One region of the Paenibacillus borealis genome, then DNA from elsewhere that is predicted to be linked to it. Evidence: riboswitches for the same ligand, from Rfam matches in the RefSeq annotation. Region 1 holds a riboswitch; each other region holds the start of a gene.
What was found. A riboswitch is a leader RNA that binds a small molecule or an ion and turns the genes downstream of it on or off. The one in region 1 is predicted to bind thiamine pyrophosphate.
Positions count from the first base shown of each region.

Region 2: it holds a riboswitch for thiamine pyrophosphate, as region 1 does, so the genes downstream of both, PBOR_RS11215 (thiamine phosphate synthase) here and PBOR_RS02115 (ABC transporter substrate-binding protein) in region 1, are expected to answer to the same signal.
Region 3: it holds a riboswitch for thiamine pyrophosphate, as region 1 does, so the genes downstream of both, PBOR_RS15555 (ABC transporter ATP-binding protein) here and PBOR_RS02115 (ABC transporter substrate-binding protein) in region 1, are expected to answer to the same signal.

Region 1 is NZ_CP009285.1:481,366-487,098, forward strand. Features, by position in the region: gene PBOR_RS02100 (ABC transporter ATP-binding protein) at 350-1,195, opposite strand; gene PBOR_RS02105 (ABC transporter permease) at 1,265-2,026, opposite strand; gene PBOR_RS02110 (thiamine-binding protein) at 2,023-2,316, opposite strand; gene PBOR_RS02115 (ABC transporter substrate-binding protein) at 2,369-3,451, opposite strand; TPP riboswitch at 3,582-3,692, opposite strand; gene PBOR_RS02120 (hypothetical protein) at 3,765-5,165, opposite strand; gene PBOR_RS02125 (sigma-70 family RNA polymerase sigma factor) at 5,159-5,733, opposite strand, start outside.
Region 2 is NZ_CP009285.1:2,699,567-2,705,299, reverse strand. Features, by position in the region: gene yfbR (5'-deoxynucleotidase) at 1-93, shown strand, start outside; gene thiH (2-iminoacetate synthase ThiH) at 192-1,313, opposite strand; gene PBOR_RS11225 (thiazole synthase) at 1,345-2,109, opposite strand; gene thiS (sulfur carrier protein ThiS) at 2,192-2,395, opposite strand; gene PBOR_RS11215 (thiamine phosphate synthase) at 2,433-3,053, opposite strand; TPP riboswitch at 3,163-3,265, opposite strand; gene PBOR_RS11210 (SDR family oxidoreductase) at 3,456-4,328, opposite strand; gene PBOR_RS11205 (NUDIX hydrolase) at 4,538-4,966, shown strand; gene PBOR_RS11200 (amidohydrolase family protein) at 5,070-5,733, shown strand, end outside.
Region 3 is NZ_CP009285.1:3,717,341-3,723,073, reverse strand. Features, by position in the region: gene PBOR_RS15570 (amino acid ABC transporter substrate-binding protein) at 1-94, opposite strand, end outside; gene PBOR_RS15565 (DHA2 family efflux MFS transporter permease subunit) at 345-1,865, opposite strand; gene PBOR_RS15560 (TetR/AcrR family transcriptional regulator) at 2,091-2,756, shown strand; TPP riboswitch at 2,825-2,927, shown strand; gene PBOR_RS15555 (ABC transporter ATP-binding protein) at 3,040-3,822, shown strand; gene PBOR_RS15550 (ABC transporter permease) at 3,803-4,579, shown strand; gene PBOR_RS15545 (ABC transporter substrate-binding protein) at 4,576-5,664, shown strand; gene thiM (hydroxyethylthiazole kinase) at 5,720-5,733, shown strand, end outside.

The DNA.
Region 1 (5,733 bases):
ATTTTAGACCGGTGCTTGCAGAGCTGCATCTTAAGCTCACATGGAATAGGCATTATGTTGTACGAAGTGCAACTCTGGTTCCCCGATAATAGGGTCTATGGGAGAATTGTTGTACGAAATACATCAATTCTCCCGCTAAGCCGCTTGGAGAAGGAGAAATGTTGCCTTTTGTACAACATTCTTGGATCAGGGGCCGGATAAGGAGGGGAATGTTGTATTTAGTGCAGGATTTCTCCCGAACTCCGGAAAATGTGACTCCCCACCGTAAACGTTCATCGGAAAATGTGAATAGCTAGGTTCAGCAGATATGGGCCAAATAGCGGCTAAGCACGCCCAAGGCTCATTCACCTCAAAGGCTCTTCGCCTGCTCCTCGCGCATCCACAGCGAGAGCTGGCGCTTGAGCTGCAGGAACTCCGGCGCGTCGGTGATTTCATCGCGGCGCGGGCGCGGGAAAGGCACATCTACGGTGTGCAGGACGGAGCCGGGACGTCCGGAGAAGACATAGATGCGGCTGGAGAGCAGCAGCGCTTCTTCGATGTTGTGGGTGATGAACAGCACGGAGCGGCGGTTCTCCTCCCACAGCTCCAGCAGCCAGCGCTGCATCTGCTCGCGCGTCAGCGCATCGAGCGCGCTGAACGGCTCGTCGAGCAGCATCAGCTCCTGCGGAGCGAGCATGGCCCGCAGGAAGGCGGCCCGCTGCTGCATGCCGCCGGACAGCATATGCGGATAAGCTCGCTCGAATCCGCCCAGGCCGACCTTGGCCAGCCAGTGGCGCGCGGCTTCGCGGGCCTGCGGCTGCGGCGTGCCCTGCAGCTCGGCGCCGAGCAGGACATTGTCCAGTGTGCTGCGCCACGGGAATAGCGCGGGCTGCTGCGGCATGTAGCTGATCTTGCCGCGCTGCCCGGTAACCGGGATGCCGTCCATGCTGACGGTTCCTGCATCCGGCAGCGTCAGGCCGCCGATAATATGGAACAGGGTGCTTTTGCCGCAGCCGGAAGGACCGACAATCGAGACGAATTCCTGCGGCTCTACCGTCAGAGATACCTTATCCAGGACATGCGTCTCCCGGCGGCGGTGCGTGAACGATTTGGAGACGCTGCTGACTTCAAGCGCAGGCGGCGCGCTCCGGATTGCATCAGGGCTGCTGCCGGGGCTGCCCGTCTTCGGCTGTGCGGTATTCGTGAGTTGAGACACTTCGGTCAGCTCCTTCTATATTAGAATCTTTGTACTTAAGCTTTAGGTTTTGGGGTTACCCTATGCGCGTTAAGCTTCCTTGCGCGGTTTCCAGCGCACGAGCCATTTCTCCAGCAGGGCAATCAGCGCGAACAGCACCAGACTCAGCAGCACGATAATGACGATGGCCACGAACATCCGGTCCGTACGGTAGGAGGCCTTCTGCAGCAGCATATAATAGCCGATGCCTTTGTCTGCGCCGATCCACTCGGCAACCACTGCGCCCATTACGGCATAAGTCGCGGAGATTTTGAGCCCTGAGAACAGGGAGGGCAGGGACCCGGGAAGCTCCAGCTTGGCGAAGATCTGCCATTTGCTCGCACCGGCCATTTTCATATAGTTCATCATTACCCGGTCGCTTTGAGCCAGCCCGCCCATGGCGGCTACGGCAACCGGGAAGAAGCAGACGAGGGTGATTAGGACGATCTTAGGCAGCAGGCCGAAGCCGAACCAGATAATCAGCAGCGGGCCCAGGGCAATGGAGGGCACATTCTGGCTGAGGATCAGCAGCGGATAGAGCGCTCTTTTGAGCCAGGGCAGCAGATGTAGCAGCAGGGCCACAATGAGGCCGATGCCGGTGCCGACCGGGAAACCGATCAGGGTCAGCCGCAGCGTTGCGGACGTATGCGCCCAGATCCCGGAGGCGTTGCCGCGTGATTCCCGCGCGATATCAGACGGGCTCGGCAGCTGCCAGGCGGGGATATGGAACACCGATACCGCGATCTGCCATGCGCCCAGAAAAAAGATGACCGCCACGAGGGGCGGCCAGATTTGTCTCCAGGTGCTTCTCACGGCCGGTATTTCTCCGTCAGCTTGTCCATGCTGATGCCGTTCGGATTATGGGCGATCTTAATCTGGGAGATCACGCTCGGGCTGCCGGAGGCAATCAGCGCCTCATGCATCTGGCGTACAATATCAAGCAGCTCGGTGAGCTCACCTTCCATGGTAGTATCAAGCGGATTCACCTGATGTTTAACCCCCGACTTCTGAATCACCTCAATCGCAGTGTCCACGTAAGGGATCGAATCCTCATTGTTTGGAGTTTTGGGAATTACCTGAATGCTAAGCAGTGTATTAGCCATTATTATTCATTCCTCTCATGTGAGTTATTGTCAGTACTATTCTGCGTTGTATCTATTGGCCTTCCGGCAAAAATTCATTCGTAAATGTACTTGCGGCATCCAGCGGCTTATCCAGCAGCTTCAGGCCGTACATCCAGTCGGCATAATTCTGCCAGACCTCCGTTTTCTGCTCACCCCAGCGGACGGCATCGTCCTTGTATTTCGGGCTTAGCCATTTCTGGCTGGCCAGTACCAGCTCGGGATCCAGATCAGGCACTGCGTCGGACAGGACAGTGGCCGCTTCTTCCGGGTTGTCGATCGCGTATTGATATCCTTTCGACGTAGCTTTGAGGAAAGCCTTCACCACTTCAGGATGCTCGGCGATTTCCTTCTCGCTCGTAGTCAGCACTGGTGTGTAGTAATCCAGCTGCGGCGCGTAATCCTTCAGGTACAGCATATCCAGCGGCTCGCCGCGCAGCTCGGCTTCGATCCCGGTCCAGGCGTAGAAGATCCAGGCGAAGTCGATATCGCGTTTCACCGCAGTGAAGAAGTCAGCTTCGCCGATATTCACCAGCTTCACTTTGGAGACGTCTCCGCCGTCCGGGTCCATGATGGCTTTCATGGCTGCTTCTTCCGCGGGAGAGCCCCAGCCTCCGTAGGTTTTGCCTTCGAAGTCTTTTGGCGTCTTAATGTTGCGGTCCTTCGGAGCGGCAAAGCCGGAGGTATTATGCTGAATGATAGCAGCGATGGAGACGAGCGGCACATCCTGCAGGCGGGCCAGTGTGAGTGCCTCCTGTGCACTGATGCCAAACTGTGCTTCACCGGAAGTAACCATGGTGTCAGACCCGGCAGCACCCGGCTGCACAATTTCCACGTCAAGACCTTCCTCTGCGTAATACCCCAGCTCCTTGGCGGTATACAGTCCGGTGTGATTCGTGTTAGGCGTCCAGTCCAGCGCAATCTTAACCGGGGTCAGCTCTTTAGGCGCGTTGGTGGTGCCGGCTGCAGTTGCTTCAGGTGCAGCGGTGCTGTTCCCGGCGGCAGGTGTGCTGCCTCCGGCATTGCCGCCCGGGTTGCCGTTCCCGTTGCCGCAACCGGCCATCACGATCACAAGCATAGTGCTGAGCAGCAGCGGTAATACTTTTTTGACTCCCATTTCTCTTCTCTCTCCTTCCAGCAATCCCTAGTCTTCCAAAATTCAGAATAACCCATACCAAAAAGCGCCCCGGAGACCGGGACGCCAGTTACTTGCGCAAGGTGAGTTCAACTTCAGGCCCATGAAGGGACTCGGGTTGAATGAAGATTCCTACGCTGGCATTATCCAGATCAGGTATAAGGGTCAGTATCTTGTGGGATACAATCTCAGCCGGCCAATTCCAGCACCCCTGGTTCTATGAAGTTCACGGGTATTGCTATGTTCTTACGGTGTATTATAGACGCCAGCTTCCTGGTTGTCCAGCTTCCCTGTTCTAATCTTCGAGCTTTAACGGCAGAATCCAGGGGCCTTTCAGCAGGAAAAAGGGCTCCGACATTCTAAATCGCAGCGTATCCGCACCGCGCTCTGCATCCAGATGAAGAGTCTTCACGATACTCGGAGGAAGTCCGGTATTCTCCCAGCTGAATGAATCATTGGTAGCGGAGCCCGGATAGCGGATGAAGAAATGCGTCAGTGACTTTGCCGCCTCCGGATCAAATTTCACATCCACATCTACGCTGACGGCTGTCCCGTTGCTGCGTTCAATGCGGGTGAATACTACCGGGAAACCGGCGATTTCAGCCGTGATATTGAGCGGCGCACTTTCACCGATGTCTGGCAGCGGCAGAACAACCTCCCGGGAGAGCGTCTCCCGTTTGGATAGCTCAATATAGGGAATGACGACTTTATATTGCTGTGCTCCGGTTGTATCTGTTTCACGGAACCGGAACTCCGACGGGGAGGGCATGGATGAAGACGGTTCGATGGATAACTTCTCGCCAGCCGCATTCTCGACATACAGGCCATTCCCGGATACCAGCGGCTGCAGCAGATAGGATTGGACAACTGACAGGGAATCCGGGAGCGTGGGGAGCAGTTCGACGCGGACAAGCCCGTCACCCAGCCGTACCGGAAAAGCCGTAATCCGCACATCCTGCTGCACATCGCTTGCACCCAGATGCTGCAAGGCATCGGCCGTCTCCGGTGCCTGGAGTGCCAGTGGTCCTATTGTTGTGCCATTGAGATGAAGGATAATCGACTCAGCAGCTTCTGGCTCCAGCTTCAGTGGAGCGGCCGTACTGTAATTTCCGTACCATTCTCCAGAAGAGGAAGAACGCATCATCGGTGTAAAGGTATAGCGGATTCCGCCGATGTCTGCCTGGAACTCAATAACCTGGGGGATCTGTTGCCCCCGCAGCGTGATGCTTCCGCCATTTTCTTGTAAAAGTACGCCTTCGACTATCAGCTCTCCTGTGCCTACTGCAGAGGTATAAGGCTTCTCCAGAACATAAAGCGGACTGTCCGGGCTGCTCTCCAGAACAGTGCCGAAGCCGGGCAGGAAGCTGAGAGCCTGCTTCAAGCCTGCCTGTACCACGGGAGAGAACGCCAGTAAACCTGCTGTCATAAGAATCGCAGCCGCCGCAGCTCCAATTGCCGCCCGCCGCCGCGGCTTGCGGACAGGGGCAGACAGTTCAGGTGCCGGACCAGTGTGAATAAGGGCAAGGGTACGGTTTTTGATCCGCTCAAGTGAAGCAGTATCTTCTTCAGACCGGGGTACGGGGCTGGACTCAGGCTCCGCCAGCAATCCGTCCAGTGCAAGCTCAGCCTCGCTGAATTCCAAAAGATCGAGCTGATCGAATAGGCTTTTCTCACCGCTGTTCATATCCTTTAGCATGATCCGAGTTCCCCCCTTCCATCTTCGCCAGTCCGGTGAAGAGCCTGTTTCAGCATCGTCCGGCAGCGGTACAGACGGCTCTCCACAGCTTTCTTACTGAACCCGAAGGCCGCCGCCAGTTCATCCAGACTCTCGTACAGATAATATCTGCGCAGAAACAGGCTGCGGTCCGGTTCACTGAGCTGCCCGATATGGCGGAGCATTTCCGCCGCAGCCTCACGCTGCAATATTTCCTGTTCGGTGTTGCTCCCGCTCTGCATGTTAAGCGCTGTTTCGTCCACTGTCCTGCCGAGTTCCGGCTGCAATTTACGCCTCAGATCCAGCGCCTTATATTTCGCGAGGAGGAATATCCAGGTGCGGAATGAAGCGCGTGCCGGATCGTAGCGTCCGATATGGTTCCAGGCCGCCAGGAACACATCGCTGACACATTCCTCGGCATCCTCTGCACTCCCGCAGCCGGCCAGAATGCGCTTGATCAGCCGGTGCACATCCGGTCCGTAGAAGTCGATGGCATCGGCAAGGGCTTGTTTATCTTTACTTTTGAACCGTCCGGCCCAGGCCAGGCTGT
Region 2 (5,733 bases), 2.2 Mb from region 1:
ATGGAGTATTTCCTTACCCATATGGCTCCGGGCTTCGAGCTGTCGCTGGACGAGCTGTCTTCAAGCATGAGTCCGGAGACCCCCGCCGACTAGCGGGAGATCGTGCGGCCGCTTGAAGAATACAGCACCGCACCGGCCGTTAAGCCCTGCAATGCAAATAACCCGCCTCACGGCGGGTTATTTGCATCAAGTTAAGGCATGGCTAGCGAATCATCCAGGATGTCCCAGTCCTTGAACACCGGCTGCAGCCCCTTTGCCTCCAGCATCTCAATGATCTCATCCACGTTTCGGCTGTCTGATATTTCAAACTGCGGGGTTCCACCCTCCAGCGTATGTCCGCCTACCTCGGTGGATACCCCGGCAGACATCTTCGTGATCCCGAGATGAACCAGATGATCGCGCAGCGCTGCCGGCTCCCGCGTGGACAGTGAAATCCCGGAACGCGGCAGAAACAGACGGTACGCCAGAATGATCTGCACCAGCGCACGGTCGGTTACATCACTTGCAGGATTAAAATCACCGAGGTACGGCCGAAAACGGGGAATGGACAAACCGATTTCACACTCCGGATACTTGTCCTGCAAATACCTGGCGTGCAGTGCAGTCGCAAGCGCTTCCTGACGCCATTCGTACATGCCCAGCAGGGCTCCGATATTTACGGAGCGGAATCCGGCAAGGCAGCCGCGCTCGGGCGCATCCAGACGGTTGCGGTACACCCGCTTTGGGCCTTTCACATGCAGCTGGCGGTAGGTCTCCTGATGATAGACCTCCTGATACAGCGTCAGGCCGTCTACTCCCGCCTGTCTAAGGTCAGCGTATTCTTCCGTAGTGAGCGGATTCACTTCAATGCTGACTGAAGAGAAATAGCTGCGGAGCACCTTCACGCAGTCTTTCACATAACTGGCCGGACTTTCATTCCGGGATTCTCCGGTCAGAATCAGAATGTGGCGCAGCCCTGTGGCTGCGATAGCTTCCGCTTCCCGCCGGACCTCATCCAGCGTCAGTTTTTTGCGCGGAAAATCATAAATGGAGCTAAAGCTGCAGTAAGTACAATGATTGACGCAGAAATCAGCCAGATACATCGGTGTAAACAGCTGCATCACATGACCGAATTGCGTACGCGTCAATCTATGCGCCTTCTGCGCCATCTCCTCCAGGTATGGCTCTGCTGCCGGAGACAGCAGGGCCATCAGCCCGTCCTCGTCCAGTTGCTCCAGGCGAAGCGCCCGCTTCACATCGAGCGCAGTATACTGTTTCCATACCCTCCCGTAAGGCAGCTGTTCCAGCCGGGTCAGCGTATCATAAAAGCTCATGTCCCTCCTCCTTTTCCTTACACAACATCAGTCAGGCGAGAAATCCGGTCAGCGGCGAAGAAGCTGCAGCCGTCTCTTCCACAGGCCCCAGCCCGGCCAGAAAGGCGTTCCGCCCCGCCGACACCGCTTCCCGGAACGCCTCCGCCATCAGAAGCGGGTCCCGGGCGGTGGCAATTGCCGTGTTCAGCAGCACAGCGGATGCGCCCATTTCCATCGCCTCAGCAGCCTCGGAGGGTCTGCCGATACCGGCATCCACGATTATGGGCAGACCCGTTTCTGCTATCAGAATCCGGATCAGCTCCTTGGTCTGCAATCCGCGGTTAGAGCCGATCGGCGCTCCCAGCGGCATAACCGCTGCAGCCCCGGCCGCCTTCAGCCGGAGTGCGGCCGACAGGTCAGGACTCATATAAGGCAGAACAACGAAACCCTCTGCGGCTAAGATTTCAGTAGCTCTGATCGTCTCGGTATTATCAGGCAGCAAATATTTCTGATCATTGATAACCTCGATCTTCACCCAATTGCCCAGTCCCGCCGACTTCGCCAGCCTGGCAATACGTACCGCTTCTTCTGCGGTGCGTGCACCGGAGGTATTGGGCAGCAGAGTCATATGGGAAGGAATATGAGTGACAATATTGTCCTTGCTCTCCGGATCTACCCGGCGCAGGGCAACCGTAATGACCTGTGAACCCGAGCGCGCAATCACCTCGGGAATAAGGGTATTGCGGCTGTATTTGCCGGTCCCGATGAACAGTCTGCTCGTTAAAGTAACTCCTCCGATAACCAAAGGATCTTGCATCATATCGCCTCCTGTGATAAGTCGTTGCCTTTATCTAAATTGCGTGTATCAGCACTCTTGCATCTGCCGCACGCACAGTTACCTAGCCTCCGCCAACAAAATGAACCAGCTCCACGCGGTCGCCTTCATTCAGCAATGTATCTCCATAAACGTCTCTGCCGGTAATCTCACCATTCAGCTCCACAATAACCAGCTTTCCTGTCCACTCAGGCCGGGCCAGAAGATCAGCCAGCGTCCGGCAGCTCTCATCATACATTCCTGTCCGTCCGTTAACGGTCAAATTCATGCCTGTTCACCTCCTTTGCCCGTTATTGGGTTTTCTTTCAGGACATCGCAGACGCTGCAGCCTGAACGGATGCTCTGTAGGCCTCAGCGGCAGCAGCAGGGTCGGGCGCACCGCATATCCCGGACATTACAGCAATTCCGGCAGCGCCCTTCGACAGAACGGCTCCGGCATTCCCCGGTGTGATGCCTCCAATAGCAATCAGCGGGATGCTGCTGGAGCGGACGGCGGCTGCCAGCTGCTCCAGGCCCCGTTCCCGCTGTCCGGGCTTGCAGGCAGTAGGGAATACATGTCCATACAGACAGAAATCCGCTCCCTGCCGCCCGGCCTGTGCCGCTTCCTCCGGGGAGTGCACCGATCTGCCCAGCCGCAGACCCGGTGCAATACCGCGTGCTCCGGCAGGCGGCAGGCTGTGCCAAGCCAATTGGACGCCGGCCGCCCCGGCCGCCAAAGCCACATCTATCCGGTCATTAATGACCAGCTTAGAGGGCGGAATCCCTGCTTGAAGCAACTGCTCAGCGGCAGCCAGAAGTTCCCGTGCGGACATGGCTTTTTCCCGGAGATGGATATAATCCACCATGTCATGTACAGCAGCAGCCAGTCCGGCAAGCTGCTCCGGATTTAGCCTCCCATCCGAGATTAAATGGATTTCTTTCAGCACCTTCACCTCCCTCTATACGGCAACCGGAAAATACAAAAAGACCGCCCCCTGTTCAGGAAGCAGTCTGGAATATAAGCAGGAATACCGGGTAAACCGTTACCCCCGCTGCATTATTCATTCTCCACTTCCCTACGCTGGTATAAACCAGATCAGGTTCAAAGGGTCCGAACTGTTATGTCCGTCTCAGCCTTGCGGCACCCCTAGTGATCGTTCGTATTCTATTGTTCTTGCAGTTTGTATATTAGCATATTATTCCTTTAAGAGCTATTCTTTAATAGATTCACTCATTTGCTCCAACCGCATTTAAGCGGCAAAAAAGCCAGCCTCCCGGCCGGCTTTTCCCCTGTTGGACGTTTGAATGCTGTTGCCTGTAATATTCCAGCTTACATACATTTTCTTATGTCAGCCGTTAACGATCTCGCCGCCATTGACATGCATGACCTGACCGCTCACATAGGAGGAATCGTCTGAAGCCAGATACACATAAGCCGGTGCCAGCTCTTCGGGCTGTCCCGGACGCTTCATCGGCTGGGTGCCGCCGAATTCACTGACCTTCTTCGCGTCAAAAGTAGACGGAATCAGCGGCGTCCAAATCGGGCCAGGTGCTACCGCATTCACGCGGATGCCTTTGTCCGCCAGATTCATCGACAGGGAGCGGGTGAAGCTGAGAATTGCCCCTTTGGTGGACGAATAATCCAGCAGCTGCGGGCTGCCACGGTACGCCGTGATGGACGTGGTGTTGATGATTGTGGAGCCTTTTTTCAGATGGGGCATCGCTGCCTTGGTCAGATAGAACATGGAGAAAATATTCGTCCGGAACGTCCGCTCTAGCTGCTCGGCGGTAATGTCCTCAATCTTATCCTGCGGATGCTGCTCTGCCGCATTGTTGATCAGGATGTCCAGCTTGCCGAGTCCCTCAACGGTTTTATTAATCAGATCCTGACAGAAGGCCTCGACCCCGATATCACCGGAGATCAGAATACACTTCCGCCCCTCCTGCTCCACCTGGCGTTTGGTCTCTTCCGCATCTTCGTGCTCATTCAGATAGGAGATGACTACATCTGCGCCTTCTTTGGCAAAATGAACGGCAACCGCACGCCCGATTCCGCTGTCGCCCCCGGTAATAAGCGCGGCTTTGCCCAGCAGCTTACCTGCTGCTTTGTAAGCCGAGGTTTCAAACTCCGGAAGCGGGTTCATCTCGCTCTCAATTCCGGGCTGCTGGTCCTGTACCTGCGGAGGCAGGGTTTTGACGGGTTGTTTGCTGGTGTCTGGCATAATCCATTCTCCTTTCGCTGTACCGCTATACTGTTAAACTGATCATGTTAGGATGGCTTAAGGTCTGGTGTTTATGCATCATCATGCTTGTCCTTCAAAATGGCTTTACGTTATGTTACTTACCACACCAGGGAGCCGGCCAAACAGAAAATGTTCAGTCCGCACGTTATCCGGTGTATTCTTGAGTCTGTAGAAGGAGCGTTTCCCTCATGTCCAAAAAATCAAAAACCATCATTGTTGCCGTCAAAGGTGTAATCCTGTATCAGGGCAGAATCTTGCTTATCAAGCGGGCAGCCGCTGATTCGGCAGGTGCCGGAAGCTGGGAGTGTGCCGGAGGCAAAATCGAATTCGGTGAAAGCCTGGAGGCCGCACTGGAAAGGGAAATTCTCGAGGAAACCGGACTTGCAGTAACGACAAAACGTATTCTTTACGCGGTAACCCTGCTCACGGACCCTGCGAGACAGGTAGTGATTATCACTTATCTATGCGGGGCGCTCCGGGATGAAGTCCAGCTCTCGGAAGAGCATACCGATTACCGCTGGTGCACCGTGAGCGACATGAACGCACTGCTGCCGCCGCAGATTATCGCTGATTTTACAGAACACGGCATTTTTGAACTCGAAGGGTTATTACAGTAAGTAATGAACGATTATTAAAAGAGTATTATATATATCCGGATATTTTTATATCTTATACTTTCTCTTGGAAGACAATTATCTTCACTGGAGGGTCACTTCTGCCATGGGAAATGAAAATGCAATTATACGATTGACTAACGCGACGTTAATCGATGGAACCGGGCGTCAGCCGCTGTACCACGCAAGCATTGAAATTGTTAATGGCCGGTTCGGCACTATAGCCGGACATGGAATTACGCGGACAGATCATGTCTCCATTACGGAGATAGACCTTAAGGGTCTTGTGGTCCTGCCGGGATTTATCCATACGCATGCGCATACCAGCTTCAAATTTATGCAGAACGAGCCGCTTCACGGGTACCATACGGAATATTTAACCGCATGCCTCGCGGAAGGAATCACCACGGTCCGCGACGAGGGGATGACAACTTCAGCCACGATTGATGACGTGATAATACATACGAAAGGGCTGGATAGCGGAGCCTTTCCCAGAATGATCACGACCGGCAAATTTTTCACGGCTCCCGGAGGGTATGGCGGGCAGGACCCTATCGGAGTCGGAAGTGTGGATGAAGCCAGATTAAAGGTCCGAGAGGTATTAGAGCAAGGGATTCATTGTATCAAAATAGCGCTGGAAGACGGTTACGATCCCGGTACAATCGGACTGCCACAGCTAAACCAGGTGCTTCTGGAGAGTATCTGCCGGGAAGCCCGGAGCATGGGTGCTTATGTGTCAGCTCATGTAACGAGTGCGCACAACCTTCAGA
Region 3 (5,733 bases), 3.2 Mb from region 1:
TGCCTGCTGCTGAATTATTGTTATTGTTGTTGCCGCACGCCGCAACCACTGCCATGGTCAGGAGCAGCATAATTGTCAGACTAAGTTTTTTCATAAAATTAATCCCCTCTCATCTCTCTTTATGTTCCGGACTTGCCGGCAAAATGAATAGTAACACTGAGGTGTTACATACGTCAATAACTTTTTCCGATAATATACATCGGATTTATGTTATATCGTTTTTTGATAGTTTAGCTTGCCCTAAATTTGCGTTTCTACATCAGTGGAAGGCAAACTAAATGATCAAAAACGCAAAACAGCGACCCTCCAGTAACGGAGAATCGCTGCCTTACTTCTTATGAATGTTAACCGTGCATGATTTCAGGCACAACTTTCTCTTTGGAGCCTCCGCTTTCTGACTTACGGCCCCGGCGCAGCAGCAGTCCAAGGACCGCACCGCCTAAAGCGACAAAGATCATAATGCGGAAGGTATCGGCGAAGCCTTGGGCCAATACGGTTTGCTTGGCCAGCTGCAGGGCTTCCTTCGAGGCTCCGTCCACAGTCTGTCCGGCAGCGGCTGCCGCTTCCTGCATCTCAATACCGCGCGCGGAGGTTCTGGCAGTCAGGATTGTAACCAGCGTCGACACTGCAAGCGAGTTGATAACCTGCTGCATGGAGTTAGTCAGCGAGGTTACCCGGTTGACCAGGTTGCCTGGCGCCTTGTTCAGCAGATGCGTATTCATCGGCATCATCATCATCCCCATCCCTGCACCGCACATGATCAGCGGAAGAATCAGATCACGGCTCTGGGTGGTCAGATCGACATGGGAATACTGGAATAACGCGCCTGAGACCAAGCTAAGACCGCAGACCACAAGCCAGCGCACTCCGATCCGGTCGAACAGAATGCCGGCAATCGGCATCATCAGCCCGGAAGCGATGGCCTGCGGCAGCAGTGTCAGGCCGGTATCGAATGCGCCGAAGCCGCGCGCCTGCTGCAGAAACTGCGGCAGCAGGAATAAGGCGCCGTATAAACCGAACTGGGCGATCCACTGCACGATAATCCCGGTGGTGAAATCCACAGATTTCAGAATCCGCAGCTCCAGTAGAGGGGTCCTGGAACGAAGCTCGGCAATGACAAAGGCAATCAGAGCAACAGCTCCCAGAGACAGCCCGATTAGAGTTTTGTCAGAGGTCCAGCTCTGCGCCCCCTGACTTACTCCGTAAGTGAGTGAAGCAAAAGCCAGCGGTCCGAGGACCATTCCGAATTTATCCATGCCGGGTACGGAGTTCTTCGCCGCATTCGGCAGCTTCCGCAGCCCGATCAGCACACAGATAATGCCGATAGGAATATTAATCAGGAAGATCCAGCGCCAGGAGTGATACTCCACCAGCCAGCCGGACAGTACAGGACCAATCGCCGGAGCGAACAGCACCGGAATTCCCATAATACCCATGACGACGCCCACTTTATTCTTCGGAGCCAGTCTGTAGACATACGCCATCCCGACCGGTAGCACACAGCCTCCGCCGAGTCCCTGCAATACACGGAAAGCAACCAGCCATTCTGCACGGCTTGGCGTTGCACACAGAATCGAGCCAACCGTAAACACAATAACGGCTGTCAAAAAGACATTCTTAGCCCCGAACCGGTCAGACAGCCAGCCCGACAACGGAATGACGGAAGCCTGCGCGAGCATATATCCGGTTACTACCCACTGCAGCGTGTGCAGATCTGTTTTGAAATCCACGACCAGCCTGGATAAAGCCACATTCATTGCTGTACTGTCCAGGACAACCATAAATACGCCGGCAATAATCGCCAGCAGCGGAACTAGAATGCCGGATAACCGGAAATCGGCATCCTGCTTCAAGGTCTGATCCATACTCCTTCTCCTCCTTAACTGTCCGCTGTCATCTACGTTGACCTGCGGGCAGATATGTCTATATAATTAGTGAACGGACAATTGTCCGTGTTCGCATTTCATAGTCTACGGACAATTGTCCGTTGTGTCAAATGATTTATATGATTTTCTGCAAACTTGATTCGTTACCTGGAGAATAGAGACTTCTTAAATGCATTGTAGGCATAATTTCTGAAAGGGGACATCATGAAAAAAATAGAAACGGAAGTTGAGCCTGTAACATCAGCAGCTCCAAAGAACACAGAGAACAGAGACAATGCTGCAAAGGAACCCGCCGACCCTTATGTGCAGCGGATTCTCGAAGCCGCCCGCCAGCTGTTCACCGAGAGCGGTCTGGAGGCCGTCAGCATGTACGGCATTGCCAAACGGGCAGGCATAGGACAGGGCTCGCTGTATCGCCGCTTCACCGATAAGGGCGAAATCTGCTCCGCGCTGCTGCTGGACAGCACTGAGCAGTTTCTGTCCGGGATGGAGCATCAGCTTGCTGCCAGCGCCGGTGAAACGGCTGCCCTGGCTCATCTGCAGAGCAGCATTGAGCAGGTCGTTGGTTTCGTTGAGCAATATGCGGAGCTCCTGAATATGATCAAATCCGAATTCACCGGCAAGAAGCAGCTTACCCAGTTCGAACATCCTTTTTTCCAGCGGCTCGGAATTGTTATGACTGAACTTCTGCACCGCGCGTCCGCCAACGGAGAGATTATCGGGATTGATCCCCGCTTCGCAGCCACTGCGCTGATCTCTATCCTTAGTCCCGATCTTTACCTGTATGAACAGAAACGGAACGGCTCTACTAAGGAGGAAATCTCCCGGGGAATTGTTGTATTGTTCATAACCGGCCTCTCTAAGCGATGACAAGCAGCTCTTTACAAGCGGGGAAAATATGGTATATTAAGTAGCAATTACGAATTCAATAGCACCTGTTATTTCACTAGGGGAGTCGGCCGACTGAGACGGAGCTTAAGCTCCGGACCCTTGGAACCTGATCTGGATCATACCAGCGGAGGGAAGTGGAGCAGAATGTATCAGCGGTTCCGCGTCTTTGCAAACTGACTGTACCTTCAGGCCCATTCATTTCCTCCGGAAATGGATGGGTCTTTCTTGTTTTCGTATCGTAAATATCTTTCCCCAAGGAGGCTTGCTTCACCAACCAATGATCAACATTACCAATCTGACCTATTCCTTCGCAGCTGCGCCAAAGGCTCCTGTCTTCTCCGGAATCTCGATGAAGGTCCGCCGCGGGGAGTTCATCTCAGTCGTGGGTGCCAGCGGCTGCGGCAAAAGCACGCTGTTCAAGATTATCGCCGGCCTGCTGGAACCCGGCAGCGGCGAGGTTGCACTGCACGGGCTACCCTCATATTCCGCATCACAGCGGCTCGGTCATGTCGGCTATATGCCGCAGCAGGATCTCCTGCTGCCCTGGAGAACCGTGCTGGACAATTGCCTGCTGCCCTGGGAACTGAAGCGGGGCTGCTCCAAAGAGGAAGCTGTTATTCAAATCCGCACCATGCTGCAGCAGTTCGGCCTTGGTGAGACCGGGGCAGCGTATCCGCATGAGCTGTCGGGCGGCATGCGCCAGCGGGTAGCATTACTCCGCACAATTGCCTCCGGGAATGAGCTGCTCTTGCTGGACGAGCCGTTCGGAGCACTGGACGCCATCACCAAACGGGACCTGCACCGCTGGCTGCTGGAATTATGGTCGGGACTGGACAAGACTGTACTATTCATCACCCATGACCTTGAGGAAGCGCTTCTGCTCAGTGACCGCATCTATCTGATGACCGGCGGTGCCGGGGGCGGCATGCAGGAATTCATTACCGGTCTTCCCCGTCCCAGACATCACAGTCTGAACTATGAACCGCAGTTTACGGCCCTGCGGAAGGATTTGGAGCTGAAGCTGTATGACAACCGTCTTCTATAGGGGCTTGCTGCGGGAATACGGACCAGCCACCCTGCTTGTAGTGGTGATCCTGGCGGCCTGGGAAACCGTATCCCGGCTGGGGCTGATCCCCCCGTTCATCCTGCCGGCTCCCACTGCCATCTGGAACGCTCTGATGGAAGACAGGCGTTTACTCTTCGGCGTCCACCTGCCCGCAACACTGCTTGAGGTACTCACAGGCTTCGCTCTGTCCGTCTTCTGCGGAAGCCTGCTGGGAACAGGCATGCATCTGTTCAGGCCGCTGGCCACAGCGCTGTATCCGCTGCTGATCATCAGCCAGACAATTCCGCTGGTTGCGCTCTCTCCCCTGTTTATCATGTGGTTCGGCTACACCCTGTGGAGCAAGGTTGCCGTAGTGTTCCTGACCGCCTTCTTCCCGGTAGTTGTCGGCACCTATGACGGGCTGGGCAAGAATACCGAGCAGTACCGCGAGCTGCTGCTGACGCTTGGCGCGAACCGCTGGCAGATTCTCCGCAAGGCTGCTGTTCCGCTGGCCCTGCCGTCCTTTTTCTCCGGACTGAAGCTGTCGGTTGTGTACTGTGTCATTGGCGCTACCATCGGTGAATGGCTTGGAGGCAGCCGGGGGCTGGGTTACTTCAGCCGGAGAATGGCCGGCAATCTGCAGAGTGCCGAGATGTTTGCCGCTGTTGTGCTGCTGTCCGTACTGGGTATCACACTATTCCTTTGTATTGCCATGCTGGAGAAGTTATTTCTGAAGAAAAGAGGACGCTATTCATGACTCCGATCCGCTATAACCGTTATCTCTACACCCGTAGTGCTCAACCTTATAAATTACTGCCTTATTTATTGCTCCTGTCTGTTCTTTTGGTTCTATCAGGCTGCGGTGCCAATAACGGACCGGCTGGCTCCGGCTCATCATCACCATCTACATCATCCGCTCCGGCGGCAGGCGCCGAAAGTAGTAAAGCCCATAAGCTGACGATTATGCTCGACTGGTACCCGAACGCTGTTCACTCCTTTTTGTATGCGGCACAGAGTAATGGGTATTTCGCTGAAGAAGGGCTTGATGTTGAGATTCAGATGCCTGCCGACAGCAACGACGCACTGAAGCTCGTGGCTGCCGGACAAGTTGACCTGGCCCTAAGCTACCAGCCGCAGGTGCTGATGGCCCGGGGAGAGCAGATTCCGGTCAAATCCGTTGCTGCTCTGGTGCGGCACCCCCTGAACCATCTCATGGTATCCGCGGACAGTGGAATAACCCGCCCGGGCGAGCTCTCCGGCAAGCAGGCCGGTTACTCTTCCATTCCGCTGTACGAAGCCATGCTGCATACCATGGTCAAAAACGACGGTGGTGATCCCGGCTCCCTGAAGCTGATTGACGTTGGGTTCGAACTTATCCCTGCCCTCTCGACGGGACGCGTGGACGGAATTATGGGCGGCTTCATCAACCATGAACAGCTGATATTAGAACAGGAAGGCCATCCTGTACGTTCGTTTAATCCGGTAGACTACGGGGTTCCTGATTATTATGAGCTGGTGCTGGTCGCAAGTGATCAAGGTCTGCAGGAATCCCGGGAATATTTCCAAAAGTTCATGAATGCTGCGCGCAAGGGCCAGCAATTCGCCGCTCAGCAGCCGGAGCAGGCACTGAAGCTTCTGCTGGAGCATCAGGATACGACGGCACCGCTTGATGAAGCCATCGAGAAGCGCAGCCTGGAGATTCTGCTGCCGCTGATGGATGCCGGCGAACAGCCCTTCGGTTATCAGGATACCGCCTCCTGGGAGAATGTCCGCAAATGGCTGAGTGAGAGCGGTCTGCTGGCAGAGGATATCGAAAGTGCGGATGCTTTTATTAATTTATAGAACATGCTTTACATGCTTTCGAAGTGAGTTTTGCGAAGTGATCTCAAGGGTGCTTATGCTATCAAAACT